3 regions of the Hymenobacter bucti genome follow, and region 1 is predicted to be linked to each of the others. Evidence: riboswitches for the same ligand, from Rfam matches in the RefSeq annotation. Region 1 holds a riboswitch; each other region holds the start of a gene.
The links. Region 1 has a riboswitch for cobalamin ahead of ACFSDX_RS02325 (TonB-dependent receptor). Riboswitches for the same ligand answer to the same signal wherever they lie in the genome.
Positions count from the first base shown of each region.

Region 2: another riboswitch for cobalamin. It lies ahead of ACFSDX_RS21665 (ABC transporter substrate-binding protein); the one in region 1 lies ahead of ACFSDX_RS02325 (TonB-dependent receptor).
Region 3: another riboswitch for cobalamin. It lies ahead of metE (5-methyltetrahydropteroyltriglutamate--homocysteine S-methyltransferase); the one in region 1 lies ahead of ACFSDX_RS02325 (TonB-dependent receptor).

Region 1 covers NZ_JBHUFD010000001.1:585,808-593,062, reverse strand. Annotated here, with positions in the region: gene ACFSDX_RS02340 (Nramp family divalent metal transporter) at 1-1,232, opposite strand, end outside; gene ACFSDX_RS02335 (cation diffusion facilitator family transporter) at 1,452-2,447, shown strand; gene ACFSDX_RS02330 (DNA-3-methyladenine glycosylase) at 2,527-3,132, opposite strand; cobalamin riboswitch at 3,473-3,696, shown strand; gene ACFSDX_RS02325 (TonB-dependent receptor) at 3,860-5,884, shown strand; gene ACFSDX_RS02320 (YncE family protein) at 5,936-7,000, shown strand; gene ACFSDX_RS02315 (hypothetical protein) at 7,118-7,255, opposite strand, start outside.
Region 2 covers NZ_JBHUFD010000018.1:578,306-585,560, reverse strand. Annotated here, with positions in the region: gene ACFSDX_RS21685 (ethanolamine ammonia-lyase subunit EutB) at 1-708, opposite strand, end outside; gene eat (ethanolamine permease) at 902-2,221, opposite strand; gene ACFSDX_RS21675 (ABC transporter ATP-binding protein) at 2,352-3,419, opposite strand; gene ACFSDX_RS21670 (iron chelate uptake ABC transporter family permease subunit) at 3,599-4,669, opposite strand; gene ACFSDX_RS21665 (ABC transporter substrate-binding protein) at 4,666-5,817, opposite strand; cobalamin riboswitch at 5,909-6,115, opposite strand; gene kduI (5-dehydro-4-deoxy-D-glucuronate isomerase) at 6,294-7,124, opposite strand.
Region 3 covers NZ_JBHUFD010000003.1:521,322-528,576, reverse strand. Annotated here, with positions in the region: gene ACFSDX_RS09845 (GAF domain-containing protein) at 44-760, opposite strand; gene ACFSDX_RS09840 (NADPH-dependent F420 reductase) at 1,253-1,987, shown strand; gene ACFSDX_RS09835 (UBP-type zinc finger domain-containing protein) at 2,177-2,449, opposite strand; cobalamin riboswitch at 2,653-2,841, shown strand; gene metE (5-methyltetrahydropteroyltriglutamate--homocysteine S-methyltransferase) at 3,046-5,370, shown strand; gene ACFSDX_RS09825 (acyl-CoA thioesterase) at 5,612-6,022, shown strand; gene ACFSDX_RS09820 (hybrid sensor histidine kinase/response regulator transcription factor) at 6,156-7,255, opposite strand, start outside.

The DNA.
Region 1 (7,255 bases):
ACTACCGCAAACGACAGTTGCAGCGACAGCACTACCTGGCTGAAAACCAGCAGTTGGCCGGTGCCTTTTTCGCCGTACAGAATGGCGACCACTAGCGCCGGCACCACCGCCACCAGCCGCGTGATGAGGCGGCGCAGCCAGGGCTTGAGGCGCAGATTGAGGAAACCTTCCATCACAATCTGGCCGGCTAGAGTGCCGGTTAGCGTCGAGCTTTGGCCTGAGGCCAGCAGCGCGATGGCGAATACCACGCTGGCAGCGCCCGCGCCCAGCACCGGCGTCAGCAGTTTGTGAGCATCGGCAATGTCGGCCACGTCTTCGTGGCCCTTGCCGTGGAAGGCGGCGGCGGCCGTGACCAAGATGGCCGCGTTCACAAAAAACGCCAGGAACAGGGCTACCGTGGAGTCGATGGTGGCAAACTTGATGGCTGAGCGCTTGCCGGCTTCGGTGGGCTCTATCTGGCGCACCTGCACGATGCTGCTGTGCAGGTAGAGATTGTGAGGCATCACGGTGGCGCCTAGGATGCCGATAGCGACGTAGAGCATGGCCGGGTTCGTCACCACTTGTAGCTGCGGCACCAGGCCGTGGGCCAGGCCTAGCCAGTCGGGCTTCGAGGCGATGATTTCGTAGAGGAAGCAGGCGAATATCAAGAAGATAAGGCCGGCTACCAGGCTCTCAATCAGCTTAAAGCCTTTGTTTTGCATGAGCAGCACCAGCAGCACGTCGAGCGTGGTGATGGCCACGCCCCAGGGCAGCGGCAAGCCGAAGAGCAGGTTGAGCGCGATGGCCGAGCCGATAACCTCGGCCAAATCGCAGGCCGCAATGGCGACCTCACAGAGCACCCAGAGGCCGACAGCCACGGGCTTGGAGTAGTTGTCGCGGCAGGCCTGGGCCAGGTCGCGGCCAGTCACGATGCCGAGCTTGGCCGCTAGGTGCTGCAAGAGCATCGCAAACAGGTTCGAGATGAGCACCACGCTCAAAAGCGTGTAGCCGAAGCGAGCGCCGCCGGCCAGGTCGGTGGCCCAGTTGCCGGGGTCCATATAGCCCACGGCCACCAGTAGCCCCGGCCCCCAGTAGGCCCGAAACTTGCGCCAGAACGATGCGCCCGCGGCGGGCATTTCGATGCTGGCGTGAACCTCGCTAAGCGAAGTGCCGCGGCGGGCGTGGCGCCAGCCCGGCTCGGGGAGAGCGGTGGCTTCGGTAGAGATATCGACGGGGGTAGTAGTGGGTAACAACACGTAAGTAACTAGCAGATTAAAACAAAAGTAGCTGAATTTTTAGACTAACCTAAAAATTATTTTAAACTACCCTAAATACCGCGAAAGCGCGTAAAAAGTTTTCTCCTCAGGGCGCCGCATCGGCACCAGCGCAACGCGGCCGCGGTTGGGAGTCTTTTACGGCCGCACCCGCCAGCCCCGTTTCGTGTCGACCTTTGGGGGCCCAATCCATTTTTTATGTCTGCTTCGCCTGGCCTCAAGCGCCGCCTAGGTCTGCTCTCGCTGGTGGTGAGCGTGGTGCTGGTGCTCACCAAGTTCTACGCCTACCAGCTCACCCACTCGCAGGTAGTGCTCACTGATGCGCTCGAAAGCATTATCAACGTGTTTACCAGCGGCTTCGCCCTATACAGCCTCTACCTGGCCGACCTGCCCAAGGACGAAAACCACCCCTACGGCCACGGCAAAATCGAGTACTTGTCGGTGGGCTTCGAAGGCGCGCTGATTTTTATTGCGGGCGCGTTTATTCTCTACAGCGCCACGCTCAGCTTCCTGCATCCGCACCCGGTAGCGCAGCCCGACTGGGGCGTGGCGCTGCTGGCGAGCACGGCGGTGGTCAACTTTGGCCTAGGCATGTGGCTGGTGCGGGCCGGGCGCCGGATGCAGTCGGTGGCGCTGGTCGGCGATGGGCAGCACCTCTACATCGACGCGCTCACGAGCATTGTGTCGTCGGCGGCGCTGGTACTGGTGCACTTCACGGGCGTACTGCGCTTCGATGCGGGCGCGGCGCTGGCCCTAGGCGCCTTCATTTTGTATAACGGCTACCGCATGCTGCGCAGCGCCGTGGGCGGCCTCATGGACGAGAGCGACGCCGCCACTGTGGCCGAAGTTATCGCCGAACTCCAGCGCCTGCGCCGCCCCTCCTGGATTGACGTGCACAACCTGCGCGTGCAGCGCTACGGTGCTAACCTGCACATCGACTGCCACATGCAGATACCGTACTACTTCTCCTTGGAGAAAGTACACACCCAAATTCACGAGGTGGAGGAGCTGATTCGGGCGCGCTTCGCGGCGGTCGAAATCGAGATGTTTGTGCACGCCGACCCGTGCTCCTACGCCGCCTGCTCGCTGTGCCACATGCCTGATTGCCCCGTGCGCCGCCACGCCTTCGAGCACGAGGTACCGTGGGACATCCACAACGCCGTGAAAGACGAGCGCCACCATCTGGTCAATTAACATTTAACAATTAGCATTTAACAGCTTAGCAACGAAGCACAGACGAGCTGTTAAATGCTAATTGTTAAATGTTAATTGATTACTTCGCTGGGCTGGTCCACTTGCTGTCCTTCAAGCGGAAGCGCCAGGGCAAGGCCACGGCCTCGGCGCCCGCATATTCGAGGCCCACGCGGGAGCTGGCGATGACGTTGTCAGGTAGAATTTTCTCCTCGTGGTCCTCAAACCAGATGTGCGGGCCGGCTACCAATTCGCCGGTGAGGGCGGGCGTGAGACCTAGGGCCTGGCTCAGCACGCCGGGGCCAGCAGTGAGGTTGCGGGCCACGACGGCCAGCCCCCGGCGGCGCAGCATCACGTCGAGGCCTTCGAGCGGCTCGATGGCCCGGATAAGTACCGTATCGGGGTGCGCGGCATCGTAGGTGGTGATGTTGAAGAGCGTGTGTACCCGGTACACGGTGTAGAGGTAGGCGGTGCCGCCCGGCTGGTAGAGCCCCTGCGCCTGCTTGGCCTTGCGCTGCAAGTGCAGCGTAATACTCGGGTCGCCCTCGTGCCGATACGCCTCGGTTTCGACGATGCGCCCGCCCGTCAGCTCGCCGTCGATACGGGTAAACACGTGCTTACCCAATAGCTCATGGGCAATGGCAAGCACATCGGGCCTCTCAAAAAATCGCAGATTTAACGAATTCAACGGATTGCGCGGATACGCCCGCCTGCGGCGGGCTGACTAGGCTGAGTATACAGTTGAGCTAGTGTACGGGCCTAGGGGCTGCTCGGCTGATGGTTGAGACTTAATTACCACCAGCTAATAGTTATCACTAAAGCACTCATGTGGTAGCTACTACTGACAGCTACCAGCAGTAGCTAACACATAATAATTATCAGCAAGAGTAGCCCCACGCCCCAGCCTACCCCGCCAGCCACCCATCTCGCGCCAGCAAAGTCCGTAAGCAGCCAGCGCAGCGAGTGTAAGCCCGCCCGCCGCAGGCGGGCGTATCCGCGCAATCCGTTGAATCCGTTAAATCTGCGGTCTATCTTTGCACTGCCACGGTGACCGAGCTTTCTTTCCAGGGAGTGAGGTTGAAAAGGGAATCCGGTTCAATGCCGGAGCTGTCCCCGCAACTGTACGCGCTACATCGGGGTGGGCACCCCACGCCACTGCCAGCGGCGGCTATCAGCTTGATAGCCAATGCAGCGGGAAGGCCGCCCACCCGGCAGCGCAAGCCAGGAGACCTGCCAGGGCACTTACCAGGTTCAGCGCTCGCGGAGGACGGGCGGAGAATGGAAGCGCGCGTCCGCGCCCGGCCCTAGGCTGGGCAAAACCGCCGTTTCCGGCCTCAGCTTCAGCGTGGCTGGCCGTTTATTCGGCCGACTCACAACGGGGTTTTGAGCTGAATTTTCGCTTGAAAATTTAGTTCGTGTCAGTTTTTTCTTCGTTATCACGCATTTTTTCCGGCGCTAGCCGCGGGCCGGCGGGCTATGCCCTTTCGTTAACCCTAGGGCTGTTGGCTACCCTAGGCGGCCACGCTCAGGCCCTAGGACCCCGCCCCGACACGCTCGGCGGCCGGCGCCACCGGCTGCCCGAGGCGCAGGTGCGCGCCGTGCGGCCCGAGCGCTTTGCAGTGGGCAGCCAGCGGCTCGAAGTTGATTCGGCGGCGCTGGCGCAGTACCGGGGCGGCACGGCGGCCGACGTGCTGGGGGCGCGCTTGGGGCTGTATATCAAGAACTACGGGCCGGGGCAGCTGGCCACGCTCTCGCTACGGGGCACCTCGGCCCAGCACACCGCCGTGCTCTGGAACGGCCTCAACATCGGGCTGCCCACCCTCGGGCAGAATGACTTGACGCTGCTGCCCATCAGCGGCAATACGCAGCTTTCGGTGCAGCTGGGGCCGGCCGCCGCGCTCTACGGCAGCGGCGCCGTGGGCGGCGCCCTAGTGCTGCGCACCGAGCCCGACTGGCGGCCCGGCCTGCGCGGCAGCGTGCAAACCGACCTAGGCAGCTTTGGCCTGCGCGGCGGCAGCCTGGAGGCCCGCACCGCCACCGCTACCGTGGCCGTGCGCGTGGCCGCCAGCTACCGCCAGGCCCAGAACGATTACCCTTACCTAGTGCGCGAGCCCGGTGGCCTGGTGCGCTACACCATGCGCAACGCCGCCCTGCGCCACCAGTGGAGCATCAGCCCCGACATCGCGTGGCGGGTGGGCACGGCCGGCGAGCTCACGGCCGCGGTGTGGCTGACCGATGCCGACCGCGAAATCCAGCAGGGCACGGGCGTGGCCGGCTCCAACGCCCGCGAAATCGACCAGAGCCGCCGCCTGGTGCTGGGCTACCGGCAAGTCACGCCGCGCGGCGGGCAGTGGCAGGTGCGCGGCGCCTGGTTTGAGGACATTATTAATTACTCTGACCAAGGCGCGGTCAGCAACTCGCGGGTGCGCACCACCCAGAGTCAGGCCGAGTACACCGCGCCGCTGGGTGCGCGCGCCAGCCTGCGCCTAGGGGTCGAGGCCCAGCATTTTGGCGCCGTGGTCGATGGCTACGGCGCCGAACCCATCACCGAAAACCGCGCCGCAGCCTTCGGCCTGCTGCGCTACGACCCGCGCCCTGGCCTGCGCCTCTCGGCCAATGTGCGACAGGCGGCCCTGCCCGCCGGCCTGGCGCCCCTCACCCCCACCCTAGGCGCTGAGTGGGACCTGCACCGGCCCCCGGCGCCCGACTCGCTGGCCGCGGCCGACCGGCCGGGCCTCACCCTTAAGGCTAGCATCGCCCGCACCTACCGCGCCCCCACTCTGAATGAGCGCTATTGGCGGCCGGGCGGCAACCCCGACCTGTTGGCCGAATCGGGCCACGGCTACGAAGCCGGGCTGCACCACCGCGTGGCGCCGGGCGCCCGATTGGTACTCGAAAGCGAGCTTACGGCCTTTTACCAGCTGGTAAACAACTGGGTGCAGTGGCTGCCCCTGGGCGCGGGCGGCAGCTACTCGCCGCGCAATCTGCGCCAGGTGCGCAGCCAAGGCCTCGAGGCCAGCACGGCCCTGCGCGGACACCTAGGGCGCTACCGAGCGACCGCGCGCCTGGCCTACAGCTACACCCAAACCCAAAAAACCCAGGGCGTGGCCGTCGATACCGACCCCGTGGGCGTGCAACTCGCCTACGTACCGCTACACCGTGCCAACTTCACCACCGACCACGCGTGGCGGGGCTGGCTGGGCAGCGCCACCTACACCTTCATGAGCTACGTGTATACCGATGCCTCGGCCAGCAGCTTTTTGCCGTCGGTGGGGCTGCTGAGCGGCACGCTGGGCCGTACCCTGCCGCTACCCGGCCGCACCAGCCTCACGCTGCTGCTCCAGAGTACCAACCTGCTCAACCGCACCTACGACAGCTACCCGGCCCGGCCGGCACCACCTAGGGCCTACAGCATCAGCCTACGCTTTGCTTATAACTAATTTTCAATTTATTAACCCTTTTTAGCCGACGTTCGGCCTTTTCTGCTTCTTATGAAGAAACCTCTGCTCGCGCTCCTGTTCGGAGCTACGCTGCTGGCTAGCTGCGACCCTGACAACAATAATAACCCGGTGCCAACCACCAGCAGCGTCTACATTCTCAGCGAAGGCCGGTTTCAGGCCGGCGATGGCGCGGTGAGCGCCTTCGACAAAACCACCAAGGCATTGTCGGCCGATGCTTACGCCGCCGCCAACGGGGGCTCGATGCTCGGCGACGTGGTGCAGGACATGGGCGTGGTAGGCTCGCGCGGCTACATCTGCGTAAATGCTTCTAACAAGGTAGTAGTGGTGAGCCTGCCTGATTTTAAGGCAGTTAAAACCATTGCCAACATCCGGCAGCCGCGCTATTTCGCGTCTACCTCGGCTACGCGGGGCTACGTCACGTCGTGGCGCGGGCCCTACACCAACTACGCGCCCGGCAAGGTCATGGTGCTCGACCTCACCACCAACACTGTTATCGACAGCATCACGGTGGGCCGCTGCCCCGAGCAGCTCACGGTGCTCAACAACATGCTCTACGTACCTAACAGCTACGACAATACGGTGTCGGTAATCGACGCGGGCACCAACCGCGTGACCTCGACCGTGACCGTAGGCGACGGCCCACGCAACGTGGTAGCCGACCAGGCCAATAATATTTGGGCGCTGTGCTCGGGCTTTACCGTATATAATTCGGCGGCGCCCTACAACGTTATCAGCAGCACGCCGGCTTCGCTGGTGCGCTTTGCACCGGGCAGCACGGCCGCCCAACTCACGCTGCCTTTCACCAGCGGCAGCCCTAAACAACTACGCATCAGCCCCGACAAGTCGCAGCTCTACTACGCCTATAATGGCGCCGAGTACCGCATGGCCACCACCGCCACGGCGCTGCCTACGGCCATCTTTATGCGCCGCAACTTCAACGGCTTTGCCATCGACCCTAGCGATAACTCCATCTACGGGGCGGTTTCGACGGGCTACACTACCAATGGCTACTTCCTGCATTACCCCGCCGGCGGCGGCAAGGTCATCGATTCGCTGGCGGTGAAGGTCGGCCCCAACGGCTTTGCCTTTTATTAAGCTACTACTTCACTCTTTCTGAGCTAGCAAACAAGCGCCCACCTTTGCCAAAAGGCCTGCCCTATGTACATGGGGCAGGCCTTTTTGGTGAGTAGCAACGCCTACCAACGAGCATGGCTAGTCGGCGATGCCGTCGTGGTTGCGGTCCTTGGCGCGGTCGGCGGCGTTGAAGAGCTGCTTGCCGGTGGGGCGGTTGGTGGTGTCGCGCGAGAGGCCGGCCGTGAGCGAGTCGCCGTTGGCAGAACCCTGGCTCAT
Region 2 (7,255 bases), on a different contig from region 1:
CTGCTCGATGAGCTGCAAGGAAGTCGTGACGTGGCACAGCACGCACGACTGCGTGGGAATGGCGTATTGCTCGCGCACCGCGTCGAGCATGTACAGCAAGTCGCCGACGGCTTTGGGATTATCGGTGGCCGGGTTAATACCCAGCACGGCGTCGCCGCTACCGTAGAGCAGGCCATCGACGAGGCTAGCGGCGATGCCGCGTAGGTCGTCGGTGGGGTGGTTGGGTTGGAGGCGGGTGGCCAGGTGCCCGCGCAGCCCCAGGGTGTTGCGAAAGCGCGTGACGACCTCCACGCGCCGGGCCACGGCAATCAGCTCCTGGTTGCGCAGCAGCTTGCTCACGGCAGCTACCATCTCGGGCGTGAGGCCGGGCGCCAGCGCACGCAGCGCCGCCGCATCGGCCGCGTCCGACACGAGGTAGTCGCGCAGCTGCCCCACCGTGAAATGCGCGATACTTGCGAAGGCCACCGCGTCGTGCGTGTCGAGTATCAGGCGCGTGACTTCGTCCTGCTCGTACGGCACCAGCGGCTCGTGCAGAAAGGTGCGCAGCGGCACGTCGGCCAGGGCGTATTGGGCGGCCACGCGCTCCTCGTAGGTGGCGGCAGCCACGCCGGCTAGCACGTCGCCCGAGCGCAACGGCGTGGCGCGGGCGAGCAGCGTTTTTAGGTCGTCGAAGATGTAGGCGCGCTGGCCAATGGTGTGGCGATACATTTTCAGTTAATCAAGTATCAGTGAGCAATTATCAGCAGAGCACGTTGGCATATTTCTACAACTTAGCTGACTCAGAAAAACGGTCGTCATGCTGCGCGCGGCGAAGCATCTCGCGTAGCGCAGTAATCTCTAACGCTAGCAACAGTGCGAGCGAGATGCTTCGCTGCGCGCTGCATGACGACCGTACTTTAAGCTAAGCCTTTTCAGAACTGTCTTCTACTCGCTGCCCCAATAATCGATACAGCACCGCCGCTAAGACCAAGCCGGCCAAAAACACCCCGCTCAGCCGCAAGTTATTGTACACCAGCGTACCTAGGCTTACCAACGTCAGCAGCAGCGCCACGGCCGGCACCAGCGGGTAGCCCGGCACGGCGAAGGGCCGCGCTAGCCCCGGCTCGCGGCGACGTAGGGCGAAGAGGCTGAGCAGGCTCACCCCGTACATCACTAGCGCGCCCAGCACCGAGAGGATAATGACTTGGTCAGTGCGGCCATAGACGACTGCTGCCACACCCACCGCACCGCCCGCCACCAGCGCCCAGTGCGGCGCACCCCGACCATTGAGCCGCGCCAGAAAGCCCGGCAAATAGCCGCTTCGCGCCAGCGCAAACACCTGCCGCGAGTAGCCGATAATGGTGCCGTGAAACGAGGCCACCAGCCCAAACAATCCGATGCTGGCGAAGAACTTGGTCCACGGGCTGGCTGGGCCCAACACCCGGGCTAGGGCCTCGGGCAGGGGGTAATCGAGGTGGGCCAGCTGGCGCCAGTCGGGCACGGCGCCACCCGTGAGCACCATTACGCCCAGGGCCAGCAGCACCAGTGTGCCCAGGCCGTAGCCATAGCCCAGCGGCAGGGTGCGGCGGGGCTCCTGCACTTCCTCGGCCACCATCGCCACGCCCTCGATAGCCAGGTAAAACCAGATGGCGAACGGCAGCGCCGCCAGCACCCCCGACAGCCGCAGCGGCACCGGATGCGCCAGAAAATTGCTCACCCGAAAATGCGGAGCCATAAACCCCATAAACACCAGCAATTCGGCCACCGCCAGCACTGTGACTATCAGCGAGAAGGTGGCCGACTCGCGCATCCCGCGCAGGTTTACCAGGGTGAACACTACGTAGCAGCCCAGCGCCGTGCCCAGCACCGGCACCGCCGGCCACAGAAAATGCCCATAGCTGCCCAGCGCCAGTGCAATGGCCGGCGGCGTGAGCAGGAACTCAATCAGCGTGGCGTAGCCGGCCACCAGGCCGCCCCACGGCCCCAGCGCCCGGTGCGCGTAGGCAAACGGCCCGCCCGCCTGTGGAATGGCCGTGGTCAGCTCCGTAAAGCTGAGGATGAAGGTGATGTATAGCAGCGTAACGACCAGCGTGGCCACCAGCATACCCACCGGGCCGGCCTGCTCCCAACCGTAGTTCCAGCCAAAGTATTCGCCCGAAATCACCAGGCCCACGGCAATGGCCCACAGGCCCAGCGGCGTCAGGGTTTTCTGGAGGCTAGGGGCGGCAGAATGCTCGGGCATGGGGCTAGCGCTGAGTGACGAAGCGCTAAGGTCAGCCGGGTTCGGTCATTTTGGGTTGGGGAGCGCGTGTTTTTTCACCGAAGAAGACGCGGAAGGTTTCGCGGACGGGCGCGGAGGCTGAATGACGGACCTAGGGTTTGCGTGGGTGGTATTGCGTCCGCAGGCCCGCCAAAAGCCCTTGTACGGTGTTATATACCTGCTGCTTACCGTCAATCTCGCTCATCCAGCGCCCGCCGCCGGGCGCTTCGCTCACGGCCACTTGGCAGGGCGCGGCGGGGCTGGTAGTCAGGGTGTAGCCAGCGCGGGTCAGGGCGCGGCGCGTCCAGAAGGCGGCGGGGCCCTCCCCTACTACTTGCACAGTCGGGCCCTGCGCCGCGTGCAGCGGAAAGGTGCCGGTGGCGGGGTCGAAGGCCAGTCCGTCGCGGGCGAAGGCGGCGGCAAACGTGCCGCTGAGTACTAGGTCTTCGGGGGTGCCGGCGTGCAGGCGGCCATCGGCGGGCAGCAGCCAGATGCGGTCGGCGGCTTGCAGGGCCAAGTCGAGCTCGTGAGTCGAGAGCAGGATGGCTTTGCCCAGCTGGCGGGCTAGGCGGTGCAGCAAGCGCATGAGGCTCACGCGGTTGGGCAGGTCGAGGTGGGCGGTGGGCTCGTCGAGCAGCACCACGGGCGTATCCTGGGCCAGGGCGCGGGCCAGCAGCACCTTCTGGCGCTCGCCGTCACTGAGCTCGCCCACTGGACGAGGAGCAAATGCCGCAGTGCCAGTGGCCGCCAGGGCGGCCTGCACCTGGGCCTCATCATGGGCTGAGAGGCTGCCCAGCCAGCCGGTATGCGGGTGGCGGCCTAGGCGCACTAATTCCAATACAGTGAGGCCACTAGCCTCCACCCGGTCGGTGAGCACGATGCTGAGCTGCCGAGCCCGCGCCGCCGCGCCTAGGTCAGTTAGCGGCGTGCCACCCAGGTCGAGGCGGCCGGCCAGCGGCGGCTGCAAGCCGGCCAGCGTCCGCATGAGCGTCGATTTGCCGGCCCCGTTGGGTCCCAGCAGGCATACCAATTCGCCGGGGCGCAGGGCCAGCGATAAGGGACCGGCGATGACTTTGGTCGCCCGGCCGCTGGTACGGTAACCGATGGTCAGGTCTTTCGACGTGAGAAGGGGAGCAGCGTATTCGTGCGGGGAAACAGACAAGTTATCGTTTTCGGTCATATAGGACTTATGCAAAAATCGTTTGTCATTGCGAGCGAAGTAATCCCCCCTGAGCGGCTCGTCCTAATGCGATTGCTTCGCTTTGCTCGCAATGACAAACGATTTTTGCGGTTCTATTAACGAAAGCTACATCTGTCATGCTGAACGCAGGGAAGCCTGACCGCACTCAATTCCCGCCCTCACACCCGCATTCCTTTGCGGCGCAGTACCACCCACAGCACCACCGGCGCCCCCAGCAGCGAGGTTACGATGCTCACCGGCAGCGCTGCTTGGCTGCCGGGCAGCTGCGTGAGGCAGTCGCAGAGCAGCATGAGAGCCGCGCCAGCCAAGCAGGCGGCGGGCAGCAAAATTCGGTGGTCGGCAGTGCCGAGCAGGCCGCGCACCAGGTGCGGCACCGCGATACCGATGAAGCCAATCGGCCCGCAAAAGGCCGTGATGCTGCCCGCCAGCAGGCTCGTGCTGGCAATGGTGAGCGTACGCGAGCGGCCCACCGTGAGGCCCAGGCTGCGGGCGTAATTTTCGCCCAGCAGCAGCGCATTCAGCGGCTTGGCCGAGGCAAAGGCCAGCAGCAGCCCCGCCCCCACGGCCAGCGCCAGCACCGCCAACTGCGGCCCCACCACGCCCCCTAGGGAGCCAAACGTCCAGAGCAGGTACTCCTGAATTTGCTCGGGGGCGCTGAAGTATTGCCACAAGCTTACGATGGCCACCGACAAGCTGCTTATCATCATGCCCACGATGAGCATCACCACGTTGTCGCGCACGCGGGCCGAGAGGCCCAGCACCAAGGCCATTATGAGCCCCGCGCCAGCGGTGGCGGCCGCCACCAGTGCCCAGCTGCCGCCCAGCCCCAGCTGCCGGATGACGTAGACGCTCGCCGCGCTGCCGCCCGCCAGCAGCAGGGCCGCCACGCCCAGGCCCGCCCCCGCCGAAATACCCAGCACCGACGGACTAGCCAGGGGGTTGCGAAACAACGTCTGCATTTGCAAGCCGCTCACCGCCAAGCCGCTGCCCACCAGCACGGCTGTCAAGGCCTTGGGCAGCCGAATCTGGTTGACGATAAACGTCCAGGGGCCCGGCTCGGCGGCGCGGGCGAAGAGGATGCGTACCACCGCCGCCGGCGGAATCCGCACCGACCCTAGGGCAATATCGAGCACGAAGCACCCGACCAGCAGCCCGGCTAGGCCGAGCAGCCAGGCGGCCGGGCGCCGGGCCGCGCCCGCCACCGGCAAGGGTCGAGGGGAGGTACTCACTTTAGCTTTTGGTAATAATAAAGCTGCCGGCCGGGCAGCAGCGCCGGGTGCAGTATTTGGATTAAATCGCCGAGTACCAGGTCGGGCCGCACTGCGCCCGATTCCCAGTAGTCGTTGGAGCCCTGGGCGTTGGTGCGGCGGTTGTTGTTGTAGAGCTGGCCGGTTTTGAAGGGGCGAAACGCGGCGAAGCGCGCATCCTGGGTCACCACGGCAGCCTTGGTCGTGAGGGTGCCGGTGTGTAGCCAGTAATCGGCGGTGAGGGCCACGGGCGCCACGGCTTCCACCGTGAGGGGCAGGCTACCGGTGGCCTTCACGCCGGCCCAGTGGTAGGCGCCGCCCGCATCGCGCAAAAACTGCGTCATATAATTGCCGGCTTCAGGCACGTACCACGTATCCTTAAACGGCAGATTGACAATGACCTGCGGACGCTTGGTTTGCTGGCGGACCAGCGCGGCCAGGCGCTCGTATTCGCGGGCTATTTGGTCGAATTTCTGGTTGGCCAGTGCCTCTTTGTCGAGCAGGGCAGCCAGCACTTTCACCCACTCAGCGCGGCCCAGGGGGGTCGTTTCGACCCACTCCGAGTTGAGCAGCACCGGGATGCCGGCCTGCTGTAGGGTTTGGTATTTGCGCAAGCCCTCGCCGGGCCAGCCGGTAGCCATTACCAGGTCGGGCTGATGCGCGATAAGTAGCTCATTATTCAGCTCGCGGCCATCGCCCACGGCAAAAATTTTGCCCTGCGCTATGCGCTGCCGCACCGGCACGGCCGACACGTATTGCAGGCTCCCGAGCCCCACCAGCACGTCGCTGGCACCTAGGAAATCGGCCAGCGCCACGTGCAGCGACGACAGCCCCACCAGGCTGCGAATGGGCGTTTCGATAACCTGGCTGGCCACAAAACCAGCCGGGTGCGCCCGGCCGCGCGGCACCAGCGCGTAGCGCGTAGCCGTGGTCTGCTGGCCCGAGGGGCTGAGGATGGTCAGCACCTTATACCCGGGCAAGTACTGAATAGTGAAGCCCTTGGCGTAGCGCACTGTGGTGCGTGCCAACACCTGCGGCGTGGCCCCAGCCCGTTGCGGCACAGCACGCGATGCGGCCGCCTGGCCAGCGGCCCCTAGGGTACTCGCCAGCACCAAGCCAGCCAGTAGCAAGCCCGCGTGAAGCGAAGAAAAAAAGCGGCCTCGACCCAACCGGCCAGGCGCAAAAGCATGAGTCATGGGCGAGCCTTTCTGCCGAAAGCTGTGGCGGTGAAGTGGCGTGGCAGGTCTTCTGGCTTCCCCACCGGCCGAGGCCTTCCCAAGCTGCCGGGCAGCTCAGTGGCACTACTTTTCGGCCGGCTTGGTGCGCGGGGTTACAGCAGCGGAGACTGCGCCGGACTCGCACCGGCTTCCCTTTTAAAACCCGCCTAGGTGTTACCCCAGGCCGGCTACCATTCCGCGAGCAAAGGTACTGGACAATTGCTGCGTCGGGTTTTTGCTACTGGCAAGCCTAGGTAGCCAGCACCAACGCCTACCCCTCTGCTGGTGCGAAGCAGAAAAGTAGGCGTTGGTGCTGTGCCGTGGACGCTACGCGTCCGCACGTGGGTAGCCAGTTGACTCGCGGACGCGCAGCGTTCACGGTACACGCCCTACCGTAAATCGGCCAGCGCCACTTGGTCCATGTCGGTATATTCCAAATTCTCACCCGCCATGCCCCAGATGAAGGCGTAGGCCGCCGAGCCGCAGCCGGTGTGGATAGACCACGGCGGCGACAGAATGGCCTGCTCGTTGCTCACCCACAGCGGGCGCGTTTCCTGGGGCTCGCCCAGCATGTGCAGGATGCGCTGGCCGTTGTTCATGTTAAAGTACAGGTACGCCTCCATGCGGCGGTCGTGCACGTGCGAAGGCATGGTATTCCAGACCGAGCCGGGCTTGAGCTGGGTGAGTCCCATCACGAGCTGGCAGCTGGCGAGGCCTTCGTTGAAGATGTACTTGTAGATGGTGCGCTCGTTGGCGGTTTCCATCGCGCCCATTTGCACGGGCGTGGCCTCGGCCTGGGTGCGGCGGGTGGTAGGATATTCCTTGTGCGCGGGCGCCGAAAGCAGGTAAAATTTGGCCGGCTCGGCCGCGTTCAGGCTTTTAAATTCGACCTCCTTGCTGCCCTTGCCCACGTAGAGGCAGTCCTGGTTACCTAGGTCGTAGGTGGTGCCATCGACCACAATCTGGCCCGCGCCGCCCACGTTGAGGGCGCCCAGCTCGCGGCGCTCCAGAAAGAAATTAGCCTTGAGATTATCGGGGTTGGGCAGCGGCAGGCTGGCCTCGGTGGGCATGGCGCCGCCCACTATCATGCGGTCGTAGTGGGTGTAGGTCAGCTCGATGGCGCCGGGCGTGAAGATATTCTCAATCAGAAAATGCTCGCGCAAACCGGTGGTATTCAGGCCGGCGGTTTCGCGGGGGCCAATGGCAAAGCGTTGTTTCATAAATCGCAGATTTAGCGGATTTAACGGATTTCGCAGATACGCCCGCCTGCGGCGGGCTGACTGGCTCTTGGTAAGGAGAATTTTACTTTTAGTGAGATGGGGCCGCGCGTGCTGGTGCTGGTGCTGGTGGC
Region 3 (7,255 bases), on a different contig from region 1:
CCTGCGTAGTGAAGCAGCTTCCGGCTGGGGGCGGCGCGGCGCGCTACAGCGCACCGGGGTAGTAGTCAGCTAGTTTCCAACGCAGGTCGCTGAGCCGGCGGCCCACCAGCTCCAGCACGTCGGTGGGCACAGGCGCGTGCGTACCGGAGTAGGTGGCCATGTACCGCACCAGCGCTATCAGCGCCTTCACTTCCCAGGCCAGCTCGGTGCGCACCGCCACCCAGTCGTCGTGGCCTTGGGCGCGGTTGGCCAGGCAATGCCGCCGAATCTCGATAAGCCACGCTACTACTTGCGCGTGCTGCTCCAGCACCCGCTGCTCGGGGGCACTAAAAACCCGCGGCTGCCGGTCGATGAGGCAAAGCGTACCCAGACAGTACCCGCCGGCTACGCAGATGGGCGCCCCGGCGTAAAAGCGCAGGCCCTTCGCCCGGGCGGCCTTATCGGCTTCGGGGGTGAGGGCGTGGCTGTGCACTAAGTCCGTAAACACCACCACCTGCTCTTCCTTAACGGCCAGCGCGCAAATGGCCTCAACGCGCGGCTGGCTCCGCAGGCCCGGCAGGCCGTGCACAGCTTTGTACTGCACTTCGTCGGCGCCCACGAGGGCAATCAGCGAAATGGGCACGTTGAAGAGCGTGGCCGTTAGCTCGGCAATGTCGGTAAAGAGCGGCTCTTGCAACGAGTGCAGCACGTCGTAAGCATGCAGGGTTTGTAGACGTTCAGTCTCATTGGCCGGCAGCAGAAAGGTAGGGGTCAACGTCATGAGGAGTAGCGTGTAATCGATAGCAGGAAAGGAATAAAATGGGCATAACTTATTAACTAGCTAACTATAACAGGTATCACTGATTCGTACTTACGTAAGGCGCCGGGCGGCTGGATTTACTTTCAGGGTAAATTTTTTCGGATGAGTTCTTGATTACCAGCAGTTCTAACCAAATCAAGGAACAGCTTGCCCAGCCCGGCCCTGGCCGAAGCATTCGGCGCCACTTCCTCGGCCAAGCCAGTGCCCTAGGCGGCCTGGCGGATAACCCAGTGACCCCACCCCGCCCTAGGTCAGGCCGGGAGCTGCCCCGCACCTAAGCAGGCCGCTAAAAGCCGCCACAAACCGCACCAAGTAGCTCGTGCTAAAGGAGAAAGCAGCTGTGCTGAACTGACCCAGGTACCCAAAGAAAGCAATTGGCGCCCGCGGCTGTTTAGCTACTCGCAGCTACCCTAGGCGGCGGCATCACCCTTTCTTTAACGTGAACTTAAGAAGATGAAAATAGGAATCATTGGTGCCGGCTACATTGGCGGCACCCTCGCCGGCCGCCTTACCAAGCTGGGCCACACCGTAGCCATCGCCAACTCGCGCGGCCCGGAAACGCTGGCGGACCTGGCTGCAAAAACGGGGGCTATCGCCGTCACGGCCCACGAAGCCGCCCGCAGCGGGGAAATCATCATTGTAACTATTCCGCTAAAAAGCATTCCCAAGCTGCCCAAAGACTTGTTCGACGGCGTGCCCGCCAGCGTGCCGGTTGTTGACACGAGCAACTACTACCCCTTGCTGCGCGATGGCCAGCTTCCGGAGCTTGAGCAGGGCGACCTTACTGAGAGCGAGTGGGTGCAACAGCACCTAGGCCGCCCCGTAGTGAAAGTGTTCAACAACATCGCCTTTACGAGCCTTGAAAGCAGTGGCAAACCCGCGGGTACACCCGGCCGCGTGGGCCTACCGGTGGCCGGCGACGATGCCGCCGCCAAGCAAAAGGTGATGGCGCTGGTAGAGGAGCTGGGCTTCGACGCCGTCGACAACGGCAGCCTGCACGAGTCGTGGCGGCAGCAGCCCGGCACGCCGGTGTACGGCGCCGATTTGCCGGCCACGGAGCTTAAAAAGCAGCTGGAAAGTCTCGGCACCGAGCGCACTGAGGAGCAGCGCAAGCAGTTCGCGGCCAGCCACGTGGTGCAGGAAGAGCAGATGATAAAGCAGTACGGGTCGCAGCGCGGCGACAACTAGCACCACCAGCCCCACCAGCCTTTTAATGGCGCCTTTTTGAGCTAAAGACCACCCGCGAACTGTTTTGTCCACGGGTGGTCTTTAGCTTATAACTGGTCAGCAACCTACCTGCTAGTTGACTAGCATTTTGTTAACGGCCCGCTCTAATGATGACCGCCATTTTGCCGACCCTACCCACCAAAATCCATCTCAATATTCCATAAACGCCTCGTGGGGGTAGCACCAGGCCCAGCGCTCGCCGGGCTGGGCTGAGGTAATAACGGGGTGCTGGGTAGCGTGGAAGTGCTTGGTAGCGTGCTTGTTCTTCGAGTCGTCGCAGCAGCCCACGTGGCCGCACTCCTGGCAAATGCGCAGGTGTACCCAGGTATCGCCCAGGGCCACGCACTCGGGGCACACGTGGTGAGTATCGCGTTTGAGGTGGTGCAAGTCGAGAGCCTGCAAATGTTGGCAAGGGGCGTCCATGAGCGAAAAACGAGTTAAGAAGAAGGTTATTGGGCAGCCGGCGCAACGCCGGGCGGCGCTCGCAAAGTACTGGGTGGGTTACCAGATTGCGGTAGTGCGCCCGGCTTTCGTACCATATTTTCCTCGGTTTTTACCGCTTGGCGAGAACCCGGCGCGGTCGCCATTGGGGGCGGCGTGTATCTTCACGCCAGATTCTTTGCAATATTCAATTGCCGTAGGAAGGTTTTCGGGTAATACCGAGATTAATAAGGAACCGTGTGAGAATCACGGGCTGTCGCGCAACTGTAAGTACCGCAGCAAGTTATAGTCAGTTTATTTCCATTGCCCGGTTGGGTGAGAAGGAGGACTATAATGGTACAAGCCAGGAGACTTGCCTACCTACGACTTTAGACGAAGGCCCTCGCGAACTGGGGCGGTAGTCTGGCTGATTGAATTGCGGTGTGAACTGGCCGGGCGGGACGCCGCCCCGGGGCCAGCGGGCGTGCGCACGCCTTATTCGCACCGTGGTTCGGCTTGGCTGGCACAACTGCGGCAGGGCGCGGGGGCAGGCGCCCCTTGCGGAGAATGATTTTCATCATTCTAACCCCCAAGCTTTTATGCTTACGCACAACCTAGGCTACCCGCGCATTGGTAGCCAGCGCGAACTAAAGAAGGCTAGCGAAAAATACTGGGCCGGCACACTCAGCGCCGCCGAACTGCACCAAGTGGGCGCCCGCATCCGGGCCCAAAACTGGCAGCTGCAACAAGAAGCCGGCCTCGACCTGATACCGTGCCACGACTTCAGCTACTACGACCAGGTGCTAGACACGAGCCTATTGGTGGGTAATATTCCGGCTCGCTACACGCCGCTGGTGACCCAAAACCGCGACACGACCGAGCTGGATTTGTACTTCGCCATGGCGCGGGGCTACCAGCGCGACGGGCTCGATCTGACGGCCCTGGAGATGACCAAGTGGTTTGATACCAACTACCACTACCTGGTGCCCGAGTTTACCAAGGACCAGCAGTTTACGCTGTTCTCGACGCGCCTCTTCAATGAGTTTAACCAGGCCCATCAGCAGCTGGGCGCCGCGGCCAAGCCCGTGCTCCTAGGTCCGGTTTCGTACCTGCTGCTGGGCAAGGAGAAGGAAAGCGGCTTCCACCGCCTGGAGCTGCTGAGCCGCCTGCTGCCCGTGTACGAACTGGCGCTGAACCGCCTGCATCAGCAGGGCGCCGCCTGGGTGCAGCTCGACGAGCCCTGCCTGGTCCTCGACCTGACACTGGCCGAACGCGAGGCCTACCAGCGGGCCTACGCCCACCTCGCCCGCCGTTGCCCCGGCCTAAAAATAATGGTGGCCACCTACTTCGAGGGCCTGCGCGACAATGTCGAAACGGCCCTCAAGCTGCCCATCCACGCGCTGCATCTCGACCTGATACGCGCGCCCGAGCAGCTGGCGGCGGTGTTGCCGCTGGTGCCAAGCTGGCTCTCACTCTCCCTCGGAGTGGTCGATGGCCGCAACATCTGGAAGAACGACTACCAGGCTTCCCTGGCCCTGGTTGAGGCGGCCGTGGCGCTGCTCGGCCCCGACCGCGTGCTGCTGGCGCCCAGTTGCTCGCTGCTGCACAGCCCCTGCGACCTCGACCTAGAAACCAGCGAAGCTGGACTGTTGCCCGAAATCAAGCCCTGGCTCGCCTTTGCCAAGCAGAAGCTGGGCGAGGTGCGCGACCTGCACCAGCTGTCTACCCAGGCGCCCGGCAGCGCCGAGCTGCTAGCCCAGAATCAGGCCGCGCTGGCCAGCCGGCGGCAGTCGGCGCGCATCCACCGACAGCACATCAAGGAGCGCACGGCGGCCTTGACCGAGGCCGATGCCCGCCGCCAGAGCCCCTTTTCGCAGCGCATCATCGTGCAGCAGGCGCGGCTGCAACTGCCGCTATTTCCGACTACTACCATCGGCTCGTTTCCGCAGACCGAGGACATTCGGCAGCTGCGGGCGCGCTGGAAAAAGGGTGACCTAACCGACGCCGCTTACCAAACCGCGCTGCAACAAGCCACCGCCGAGGTGGTGCAGTGGCAGGAAGACCTAGGGCTCGACGTGCTGGTGCACGGCGAGTTTGAGCGCAACGACATGGTGGAGTACTTCGGCGAGCTACTCGACGGCTTCGCCTTCACCGGCCACGGCTGGGTGCAGAGCTACGGCAGCCGCTGCGTGAAACCGCCCGTTTTGTACGGCGACATTCACCGCCCGCAGGACATGACGGTGGCCTGGAGCACCTACGCGCAGTCCTTGACTACCAAGCCGATGAAGGGCATGCTGACCGGGCCGGTGACCATCTTGCAGTGGTCGTTTGTGCGCGACGACCAGCCCCGCGCCCTCACGGCGTTGCAGCTGGCGCTGGCCATCCGGGAGGAGGTGCAGGCGTTGGAAGCGGCCGGCATCGGCATCATTCAGATTGACGAGCCCGCCATCCGGGAGGGGCTGCCACTGCGCCGCACCGACTGGCCGGCCTATCTGGCCTGGGCGGTGCGGGCCTTCGGGGTGGCCGCCGCGGGCGTGCGCGACGAAACCCAGATTCACACCCACATGTGCTACTCGGAGTTCAACGACATGCTGCCCGCCATCGCGGCCCTCGACGCCGACGTGATTACGATGGAAACCTCGCGCTCGCAGATGGAGCTGCTCACCGCCTTCGCCGATTTCCAGTACCCTAACCAGATTGGGCCGGGCGTGTACGACATCCACTCGCCCCGCGTGCCCACCGTGGACGAGATGGTGGCCCTGCTCGAAAAAGCCCAGGCCATCGTGCCCGCCGAAAACCTGTGGGTAAACCCCGACTGCGGCCTCAAAACCCGCAAATGGCCCGAAACCGAAGCCTCCCTGCGCCAGATGGTGCAGGCCGCTACCCAGCTGCGGCAGGTGGCCGCCTTGCAGCCGGTTAGCTAGCCAGTAGCCTACCTAAGGGCCGGGCGGCGCGGTTGTCGCCCAGCCCGTTAAGATTTCCCCTCAAAAACGATAGCACTTGGCTGTCATGCAGAGCGTAGCGAAGCATCTCGCGTGGTGCAGTGAACTCTAGCGTCAGAGATTACTACACCACGCGAGATGCTTCGCTGCGCTCTGCATGACGACCGTCTTTACTCGATTACTGGCAGACAGTTAAACATCAAAAATTACCCTCTTACGTTCTATGGACTCCCTCGCTATCCAAATTGCCCGCGCCGAAACGCGCATCTTCAAAGCCGTATTTCCCAATACTACTAACCATTACGACACGCTTTTTGGCGGCGCCACGCTCATGCTCATGGATGAGGTCGCCTTTATCACGGCCACGCGCTTTTCGCGGCTCAAGATGGTGACCGTATCCTCCGACAAGGTCGATTTTACGCATCCCATTCCCGGCGGCTCGCTGGTCGAGCTCATCGGCAACGTAGCGCACGTAGGTAATACCAGCGTGCAGGTGCGCGTCGAGCTTTACGTGGAGCAGATGTATTCGGAGGACCGCCAACTGGCCGTTACCGGCCTGTTCACGTTCGTAGCGGTCGATGAGCACCGCCGGCCCGTGTCGGTGCGCTCGGGCGTAGGGTTGGTTCAGAGTTGAAGTGCGATAAAAAGCGGTCGTCATGCAGAGCGCAGCGAAGCATCTCGCGTGATGCAGTAATCCTAGGCGTTAGAATGTACTGCACCACGCGAGATGCTTCGCTGCGCTCTGCATGACAATCGTTTTTCACCCCCTACTCCTCCTCGTCAACCAGCGCGCCTTCGCGAGCGGGGCGGTGCTGGCGGGCGTACTCGGAGGGGGCCATGCCGTAGATTTTCTGGAAGGTCTTGCGGAAGTACTTCACATTCTCCACCCCTACCTCAAACGCGATTTCGGACACGCGCAGGCCGCTGTGGGCCAGCAGCTGGGCGGCGCGCTTCATGCGCACGTCGCGGATAAACTCGACCGTGGTTTGGCCCGTGATGCTTTTGATGCGGCGGTACATCACCGACTGGCTCATGCAGAGCGCCTCGGCCAGCACCACCACGCTGAAGGCGGGGTCGGTGAGGTGGGCTTCCACGGCGCGCATGGCCTGCTCCAGGAAGGTGCGGTCGGCGTCGGGGATGACGAGCTCGGTGGGCTCGAGTAGCAGCTGGCGCTGGTAGTATTCGCGCAGCTGGTGGCGGTTGCGCAGCAGCGTGGCCACTTTGGCTTGCAGCACCAGCGGATTGAAGGGCTTGGGCACGTAGTCGTCGGCGCCCAAGTCGAGGCCGGCTACCTCGTGCAGCGCAGCGGTGCGGGCCGTGAGCAGCAGCACCGGCACGTGGCTGGTTTTGGGGTGCTGCTTGAGGCGCTGGCACAGCTCGAGGCCATCGCTGCGCGGCATCATTACATCGCTGATAACTAGGGCCGGGGCTTGCTCGAGGGCCAGCTGCCAGCCTTCGAGGCCGTCGGCGGCGGCCACTACCTCGTAGTCGGCCGCGAAAAGCTGTTGCAAGTACTGGCGCACCTCGTCGTTGTCTTCCACCACCAGCAGGCGCGGGCGGGTGGCCAGCAGCACCGGCTCGTTGGGCAGGTCGAGGGCCTCGGCGTCGGGCAGCGCGGCCAGTGGCTCGGGCTGTTCGGCGTCGGGCACTAGGTCGCCGGGCTGCAAGTGGGCCTGGCCGAAGGGCAGCCGCAGCCGAAACGTGGTGCCCGACCCTACCTCGCTGGCCACCGCCACGCTGCCCCCGTGCCGCTCGGCAAACTGCTTGACCAGCGACAGCCCGATGCCGGTGCCCGTCATACGCAGCGTGTCGGTGTGCGAGGCTTGGTAATACGGGTCAAAAATGTGCGCCAGCTCGCTGGCCGCGA